DNA from 2 places in the Fulvivirga sedimenti genome. Region 1 is predicted to be linked to the other one. Evidence: riboswitches for the same ligand, from Rfam matches in the RefSeq annotation. Region 1 holds a riboswitch; the other holds the start of a gene.
The links. Region 1 has a riboswitch for S-adenosylmethionine ahead of LDX50_RS21940 (trans-sulfuration enzyme family protein). Riboswitches for the same ligand answer to the same signal wherever they lie in the genome.
Positions count from the first base shown of each region.

Region 2: it holds a riboswitch for S-adenosylmethionine, as region 1 does, so the genes downstream of both, LDX50_RS16220 (trans-sulfuration enzyme family protein) here and LDX50_RS21940 (trans-sulfuration enzyme family protein) in region 1, are expected to answer to the same signal.

Region 1 is NZ_JAIXNE010000004.1:875,588-879,966, forward strand. It holds gene LDX50_RS21935 (FdhF/YdeP family oxidoreductase) at 1-1,718, opposite strand, end outside; SAM riboswitch class I at 1,933-2,039, shown strand; gene LDX50_RS21940 (trans-sulfuration enzyme family protein) at 2,191-3,381, shown strand; gene LDX50_RS21945 (glycoside hydrolase family 2 protein) at 3,387-4,379, opposite strand, start outside.
Region 2 is NZ_JAIXNE010000003.1:875,583-879,961, reverse strand. It holds gene LDX50_RS16225 (glycoside hydrolase family 2 protein) at 1-1,600, shown strand, start outside; gene LDX50_RS16220 (trans-sulfuration enzyme family protein) at 1,606-2,796, opposite strand; SAM riboswitch class I at 2,948-3,054, opposite strand; gene LDX50_RS16215 (FdhF/YdeP family oxidoreductase) at 3,269-4,379, shown strand, end outside.

The DNA.
Region 1 (4,379 bases):
CCCAGCGCTGCCAGGGCCAGTCCGGCTACAATGGCCGGCTCACTCTTCAAATGATTCGAAACAGGCCGCTTATTTCCGCGGGATTGATGAACAACTCCGGTAGAGTTTTCCACCGACACGAATTGTTGCCTGCCATTCTGTATATCCGCTTCGGTTCTTCCCAGGCAGGGCAAGATATAGGAAGTTTGCCCATGGGACAGGTGACTCCGGTTTAGTTTGGTCGATACATGCACCGTAACATCACAATTCATCAGAGCCTTACCGGTGAGTTCAGTATCCGGTGATGCACTGAGGAAATTACCACCCATGGCCATGAAAAATTTCACTTTACCCTGATGCATTGCCTCAATGCTGCCAATAGTATCAAATCCTGTCTCTTCAGGTGGCTGGAAATTAAAATTCTCTTTCAATTTTTCGCGAAGTGATGGTTTCAGGTATTCCCAGATGCCAACGGTCCGGTCGCCCTGAACATTACTGTGGCCGCGAACAGGACAGGTTCCCGCACCCGGTTTTCCAATACTGCCTTTCATCAGCAGTAAATTGACCACTTCCCGGATATTATCTACCGCATTCTTATGCTGAGTAAGACCCATCGCCCAACAAGCAATAATTCTCTCACTGGAAGCAATCAAATCTGCAGCCTTCCTTACCAGGTCCTCACCGATACTTGTTTGCGCAATAAGCTCATGAAGTGAATATGATTCGAGGTCTGACAGGAAATCGGAATAGCCTGTAGTCTTTTGTTCAATAAAATCACGATCCAGAATCTGACCGGGCTGGTCGCGTTCTTTCTCCAGTAAGAGTTTCATGAGTGCCTTCAATAAGGCTACATCTGCATTTACACGTATCTGAAGATATAAATCTGTGATCTCTGTTCCGGACCCAAGCATATCACCAACATGCTGGGGATGCTTAAATTTTAATAAACCGGTCTCCCTTAACGGGTTTATCGCAATGATCTTTGCGCCATTAGCCTTTGCCTTTTCCAGGGCCGTAAGCATCCTGGGGTGATTCGTTCCGGGATTTTGCCCGATGATAATAATCAGGTCTGTACGATAAAAATCTTCGAGCGTAACAGAACCTTTACCGATCCCCACGGTTTCCGAAAGTGCGGCCCCACTGGACTCATGACACATATTTGAGCAATCCGGAAGATTATTTGTTCCAAACTGACGTACGAATAACTGATACATGAATGCCGCCTCATTGCTCGTTCGCCCTGAGGTATAGAAAATGGCCTGGTCAGGAGATGGAAGAGTTTTAAGATGTTCTCCAATTTCCGTGAAAGCTGTTTGCCAGGAAATCGGTTCATAGTGATCACTTCCAGGGGATAATTTCATCGGCTCAGTGATCCTTCCGCTTTTTCCGAGTTCATAATCCGACCATGCAGAAAGCGCACTCACTGAATATTTTTTAAAAAATTGTGGATCGGCTTTGGCAGTGGTAGCTTCCTCTGCCACTGCTTTTGCTCCATTCTCACAGAACTCTACAATGGCCCTGTCACCATCCGGATCAGGCCATGCACAGCCCGGACAATCAAATCCGTCGAACTGATTTAATTTAGCCATTGTACGAATTCCTTCCATAACACCCACCTGGCTAAATACATGGTGCATAGAAGACTTCACCGCCCTGATTCCCCCTGATACGGCTGCCGGATCTGAAACTCTCAACCCGGTGTAATTCACCGGCGGCTGAACAAAAACCTTCTTCGTCATATGGCTAAAAATACAGAGAATTTTACATTTCAACCACCCTGCACATTTAACCCTAAAATCAATGAAAGACGCCTTCAAACCGCCAATGCATTCATTTCTGCACGGTATATCTATTACGCGATCAGACCATGCTACTAACATTTTTTATTTGAATTCTTTGAATGTTAAAAAATTGAATTTATGATTGTAGCGTCAATTCCAAGAAATGGTGATTGATTTATAAAGAAGCGCGGAGAGATCAGGCTCAATGAAACGCTAGCAACCTCCCGGGTGTGGAACGGTGCTAAATCCTGGTTCGTAAGGTACGGACAGCTATAAATTTTAATTACCTTGAAACATTCAGTTAAATTTTTTCGCCATCCGCACTATCAGCCCACGGGTCTGTTCGGGAGGGATTGTACATTCAAACTTTTATTACTAAAAAAATGAAAGGGAAAGAGCCGTCCAGGTTCAGCTTCCGTTCACCTGCTTTATGAAATCACATTCAGAATCAGAACATTTCGAAACCAACGCGATCAGGACGCAGTCTGACAACGCTTCGCACAAGGAGCATTCCACTCCAATTTTCATGACTTCAAGTTTCGTCTTTGACGATGCTGAAAATGCACGGGCGATGTTTGCAGATGAAATTAGCGGTAACATATATTCACGCTTTTCCAATCCGAACAGCAATGAACTCGTTGAAAAATTATGTCTGCTTGAAGGCGGAGACGACGGAATAGCCACTGCCTCAGGTATGGCGGCCATGTACAGCAGTATGGCTGGCCTGCTACAGCAGGGCGATCATGTGCTTGCATCCCGATCCCTGTTTGGCAGTACCCATCAGGTTTTGACACAGATATTTCCAAAATGGGGTATTTCACACTCCTATGCCGATATCCATGATCCGGAATCGTGGGAATCACTGATCAATGAAAAAACGAAACTGATCTTTGTTGAAACACCATCCAATCCGGGTCTTGACCTTGTAGACCTGGAATGGCTGGGGAACCTGGCAAAAAAACATAACCTGATCCTGATTGTGGACAATTGCTTTGCAACGCCCTATCTGCAACAACCCCTGAAATATGGTGCACATCTCATTTGTCATTCAACCACAAAATTCATAGACGGGCAGGGTCGAACAGTTGGCGGCGCAATCATTGGCGACAAGGAACTGATTCAAAAGATCCGGTTTTTTTGTCGGCATACCGGCCCTGCCATGTCGCCGTTTAACGCGTGGGTTCTTTCAAAAAGCCTGGAAACCCTGGCTGTTCGAATGGACAGGCATTGCCAGAGTGCGCTTGCCATCGCAGGCCAGCTTGAAAAGCATCCTGAAATCAATTTTGTTAAATATCCTTTTCTCCCTTCCCACCCGCAATATGAACTGGCCAAAAAACAGATGCTTCATGGCGGAGGTCTGTTCACGTTTGAAGTGAAGGGTGGTGTTGAACGTGGGAGAAAGTTCCTGGATAACCTTCAAATGTTATCACTCACCGCGAATCTGGGTGATACCAGAACGATAGCCACGCATCCGGCCTCTACTACTCATTCTAAACTGAGTGATCAGGAACGTGCGAATGTAGGTATTACACCGGGGCTTGTTCGTATATCGGTGGGACTGGAACATCCGGAAGATATTATCAGGGATATCGAAAATGCCCTGAAGCTATCGGAATCTTAAGCCGATTATTCAGACAAAACTTCAATCACAGACTGATTGGCTTTTCGTACTCTTTCGACATTGAGCTTATTGACTTTTCTGTCATAGGTCATCAGGCCGTTCACTTCCATCTCCACATCGGTTGTCTGGGTGTAGATTGCTGCAGAAAATCCCATTTCAATCATTTTGGCAAGCATATCGGCATATTCCACATATTTATCGGTGGCTTCCTTAGAGGTTTTATATTGTATGTAACCCCAATTGCGGTCGGCATTCCATAAATGCCCGTCGATAACAAGCCCTATTCCCCCATATTCGCCAAGGACGGTCGCGCGTTCGGCATCGTACATATACATTTCGGGTTGCGGATAGTTATGAAGATCAAGCATGTCACCGACCCTGAAGTGGTTCCCTCCCGAGGCTGCATTCACCAATCTGTCCGGGTCATATTCCTTCGTAAAAGCGGCAATGTATTCGGTCTTAAACTGGCCCCATCCCTCATTAAATGGCACCCAGGTCACAATACTGGGATACGGCTGCAGATAATCCATGATTGCGCGCCACTCATTCCGGAAAATCCTTTCCGATTCCGGTGTCCGGAAAAGCTCTGTACCCTCATAATAATTTCGGTTCTGCCAGCTGTGTGTTCTGTCGCCGCTGGGCATGTCCTGCCAAACCAGCATACCCACTTGATCGCAATGCATATACCAGCGTGCCGGCTCAACCTTTACATGCTTTCGTATCATATTAAAGCCGTACTTCTTCGTTTGCTCAATATCATACTTAAGCGCCTCATCGGAAGGAGCAGTATATAATCCGTCTGGCCACCACCCCTGATCAAGTGTTCCGAACTGGAAGATATCCTTGTTATTCAACTGAATTCGCCAAATACCCCGTTCATCCTTCTTCCTGCTGATCTTCCGCATAGCCACATAGCTGTCGATTCGGTCGATGACCTTACTATTAGAGATCACTGAAATACGCATGTCGTAGAGATAAGGATCTTCCGGTGTCCATAA
Region 2 (4,379 bases), on a different contig from region 1:
CGCCGCGAGGCCGATGGAGTATGATCGCAAAATCCTGGTTCCTTTCCCTGTAGAATCAAGTCTCTCAGGTATCATGGAACAAGTGGGATCAGGCCGGGAGGTCTGGTACAGACGCAATTTCAACATACAGCCCTACTGGGAAGGTGAAAGAATCCTGCTGAATTTTGGTGCAGTTGACTGGCGGACAGAGGTGTGGATAAATGGGATCAAGATTGGTTCGCACGAAGGCGGTTATGATCCATTCTCGTTCGAGATAACGCCTTTCCTGAAAGAAGGGGAGCAGGAGGTTGTGGTAAAGGTTTGGGATCCTACCGATGAAGGCCCGCAACCACGCGGCAAGCAGGTGCGCAATCCCAGAGGTATCTGGTATACCCCCGTCACGGGTATCTGGCAGACTGTCTGGATTGAACCGGTTCCCGCTGCTTATGTCGATAATTTAAAGATTTACCCGGATATTGATCATGAGGTGATAAAGGTACAACCCTTCATTAAACATGTTCGCTATGGTGATGTATTCAAGGTGGAAATAATCGAAGATGGAAAGGTAGTTGGTGAAGCCATGGCGGCAACAGGGCAGGACGCTACTGTTTCTTTGCCGAATGCACATTTATGGACACCGGAAGATCCTTATCTCTACGACATGCGTATTTCAGTGATCTCTAATAGTAAGGTCATCGACCGAATCGACAGCTATGTGGCTATGCGGAAGATCAGCAGGAAGAAGGATGAACGGGGTATTTGGCGAATTCAGTTGAATAACAAGGATATCTTCCAGTTCGGAACACTTGATCAGGGGTGGTGGCCAGACGGATTATATACTGCTCCTTCCGATGAGGCGCTTAAGTATGATATTGAGCAAACGAAGAAGTACGGCTTTAATATGATACGAAAGCATGTAAAGGTTGAGCCGGCACGCTGGTATATGCATTGCGATCAAGTGGGTATGCTGGTTTGGCAGGACATGCCCAGCGGCGACAGAACACACAGCTGGCAGAACCGAAATTATTATGAGGGTACAGAGCTTTTCCGGACACCGGAATCGGAAAGGATTTTCCGGAATGAGTGGCGCGCAATCATGGATTATCTGCAGCCGTATCCCAGTATTGTGACCTGGGTGCCATTTAATGAGGGATGGGGCCAGTTTAAGACCGAATACATTGCCGCTTTTACGAAGGAATATGACCCGGACAGATTGGTGAATGCAGCCTCGGGAGGGAACCACTTCAGGGTCGGTGACATGCTTGATCTTCATAACTATCCGCAACCCGAAATGTATATGTACGATGCCGAACGCGCGACCGTCCTTGGCGAATATGGGGGAATAGGGCTTGTTATCGACGGGCATTTATGGAATGCCGACCGCAATTGGGGTTACATACAATATAAAACCTCTAAGGAAGCCACCGATAAATATGTGGAATATGCCGATATGCTTGCCAAAATGATTGAAATGGGATTTTCTGCAGCAATCTACACCCAGACAACCGATGTGGAGATGGAAGTGAACGGCCTGATGACCTATGACAGAAAAGTCAATAAGCTCAATGTCGAAAGAGTACGAAAAGCCAATCAGTCTGTGATTGAAGTTTTGTCTGAATAATCGGCTTAAGATTCCGATAGCTTCAGGGCATTTTCGATATCCCTGATAATATCTTCCGGATGTTCCAGTCCCACCGATATACGAACAAGCCCCGGTGTAATACCTACATTCGCACGTTCCTGATCACTCAGTTTAGAATGAGTAGTAGAGGCCGGATGCGTGGCTATCGTTCTGGTATCACCCAGATTCGCGGTGAGTGATAACATTTGAAGGTTATCCAGGAACTTTCTCCCACGTTCAACACCACCCTTCACTTCAAACGTGAACAGACCTCCGCCATGAAGCATCTGTTTTTTGGCCAGTTCATATTGCGGGTGGGAAGGGAGAAAAGGATATTTAACAAAATTGATTTCAGGATGCTTTTCAAGCTGGCCTGCGATGGCAAGCGCACTCTGGCAATGCCTGTCCATTCGAACAGCCAGGGTTTCCAGGCTTTTTGAAAGAACCCACGCGTTAAACGGCGACATGGCAGGGCCGGTATGCCGACAAAAAAACCGGATCTTTTGAATCAGTTCCTTGTCGCCAATGATTGCGCCGCCAACTGTTCGACCCTGCCCGTCTATGAATTTTGTGGTTGAATGACAAATGAGATGTGCACCATATTTCAGGGGTTGTTGCAGATAGGGCGTTGCAAAGCAATTGTCCACAATCAGGATCAGGTTATGTTTTTTTGCCAGGTTCCCCAGCCATTCCAGGTCTACAAGGTCAAGACCCGGATTGGATGGTGTTTCAACAAAGATCAGTTTCGTTTTTTCATTGATCAGTGATTCCCACGATTCCGGATCATGGATATCGGCATAGGAGTGTGAAATACCCCATTTTGGAAATATCTGTGTCAAAACCTGATGGGTACTGCCAAACAGGGATCGGGATGCAAGCACATGATCGCCCTGCTGTAGCAGGCCAGCCATACTGCTGTACATGGCCGCCATACCTGAGGCAGTGGCTATTCCGTCGTCTCCGCCTTCAAGCAGACATAATTTTTCAACGAGTTCATTGCTGTTCGGATTGGAAAAGCGTGAATATATGTTACCGCTAATTTCATCTGCAAACATCGCCCGTGCATTTTCAGCATCGTCAAAGACGAAACTTGAAGTCATGAAAATTGGAGTGGAATGCTCCTTGTGCGAAGCGTTGTCAGACTGCGTCCTGATCGCGTTGGTTTCGAAATGTTCTGATTCTGAATGTGATTTCATAAAGCAGGTGAACGGAAGCTGAACCTGGACGGCTCTTTCCCTTTCATTTTTTTAGTAATAAAAGTTTGAATGTACAATCCCTCCCGAACAGACCCGTGGGCTGATAGTGCGGATGGCGAAAAAATTTAACTGAATGTTTCAAGGTAATTAAAATTTATAGCTGTCCGTACCTTACGAACCAGGATTTAGCACCGTTCCACACCCGGGAGGTTGCTAGCGTTTCATTGAGCCTGATCTCTCCGCGCTTCTTTATAAATCAATCACCATTTCTTGGAATTGACGCTACAATCATAAATTCAATTTTTTAACATTCAAAGAATTCAAATAAAAAATGTTAGTAGCATGGTCTGATCGCGTAATAGATATACCGTGCAGAAATGAATGCATTGGCGGTTTGAAGGCGTCTTTCATTGATTTTAGGGTTAAATGTGCAGGGTGGTTGAAATGTAAAATTCTCTGTATTTTTAGCCATATGACGAAGAAGGTTTTTGTTCAGCCGCCGGTGAATTACACCGGGTTGAGAGTTTCAGATCCGGCAGCCGTATCAGGGGGAATCAGGGCGGTGAAGTCTTCTATGCACCATGTATTTAGCCAGGTGGGTGTTATGGAAGGAATTCGTACAATGGCTAAATTAAATCAGTTCGACGGATTTGATTGTCCGGGCTGTGCATGGCCTGATCCGGATGGTGACAGGGCCATTGTAGAGTTCTGTGAGAATGGAGCAAAAGCAGTGGCAGAGGAAGCTACCACTGCCAAAGCCGATCCACAATTTTTTAAAAAATATTCAGTGAGTGCGCTTTCTGCATGGTCGGATTATGAACTCGGAAAAAGCGGAAGGATCACTGAGCCGATGAAATTATCCCCTGGAAGTGATCACTATGAACCGATTTCCTGGCAAACAGCTTTCACGGAAATTGGAGAACATCTTAAAACTCTTCCATCTCCTGACCAGGCCATTTTCTATACCTCAGGGCGAACGAGCAATGAGGCGGCATTCATGTATCAGTTATTCGTACGTCAGTTTGGAACAAATAATCTTCCGGATTGCTCAAATATGTGTCATGAGTCCAGTGGGGCCGCACTTTCGGAAACCGTGGGGATCGGTAAAGGTTCTGTTACGCTCGAAGATTTTTATCGTACAGACCTGATTATTATCATCGGGCAAAATCCCGGAACGAATCACCCCAGGATGCTTACGGCCCTGGAAAAGGCAAAGGCTAATGGCGCAAAGATCATTGCGATAAACCCGTTAAGGGAGACCGGTTTATTAAAATTTAAGCATCCCCAGCATGTTGGTGATATGCTTGGGTCCGGAACAGAGATCACAGATTTATATCTTCAGATACGTGTAAATGCAGATGTAGCCTTATTGAAGGCACTCATGAAACTCTTACTGGAGAAAGAACGCGACCAGCCCGGTCAGATTCTGGATCGTGATTTTATTGAACAAAAGACTACAGGCTATTCCGATTTCCTGTCAGACCTCGAATCATATTCACTTCATGAGCTTATTGCGCAAACAAGTATCGGTGAGGACCTGGTAAGGAAGGCTGCAGATTTGATTGCTTCCAGTGAGAGAATTA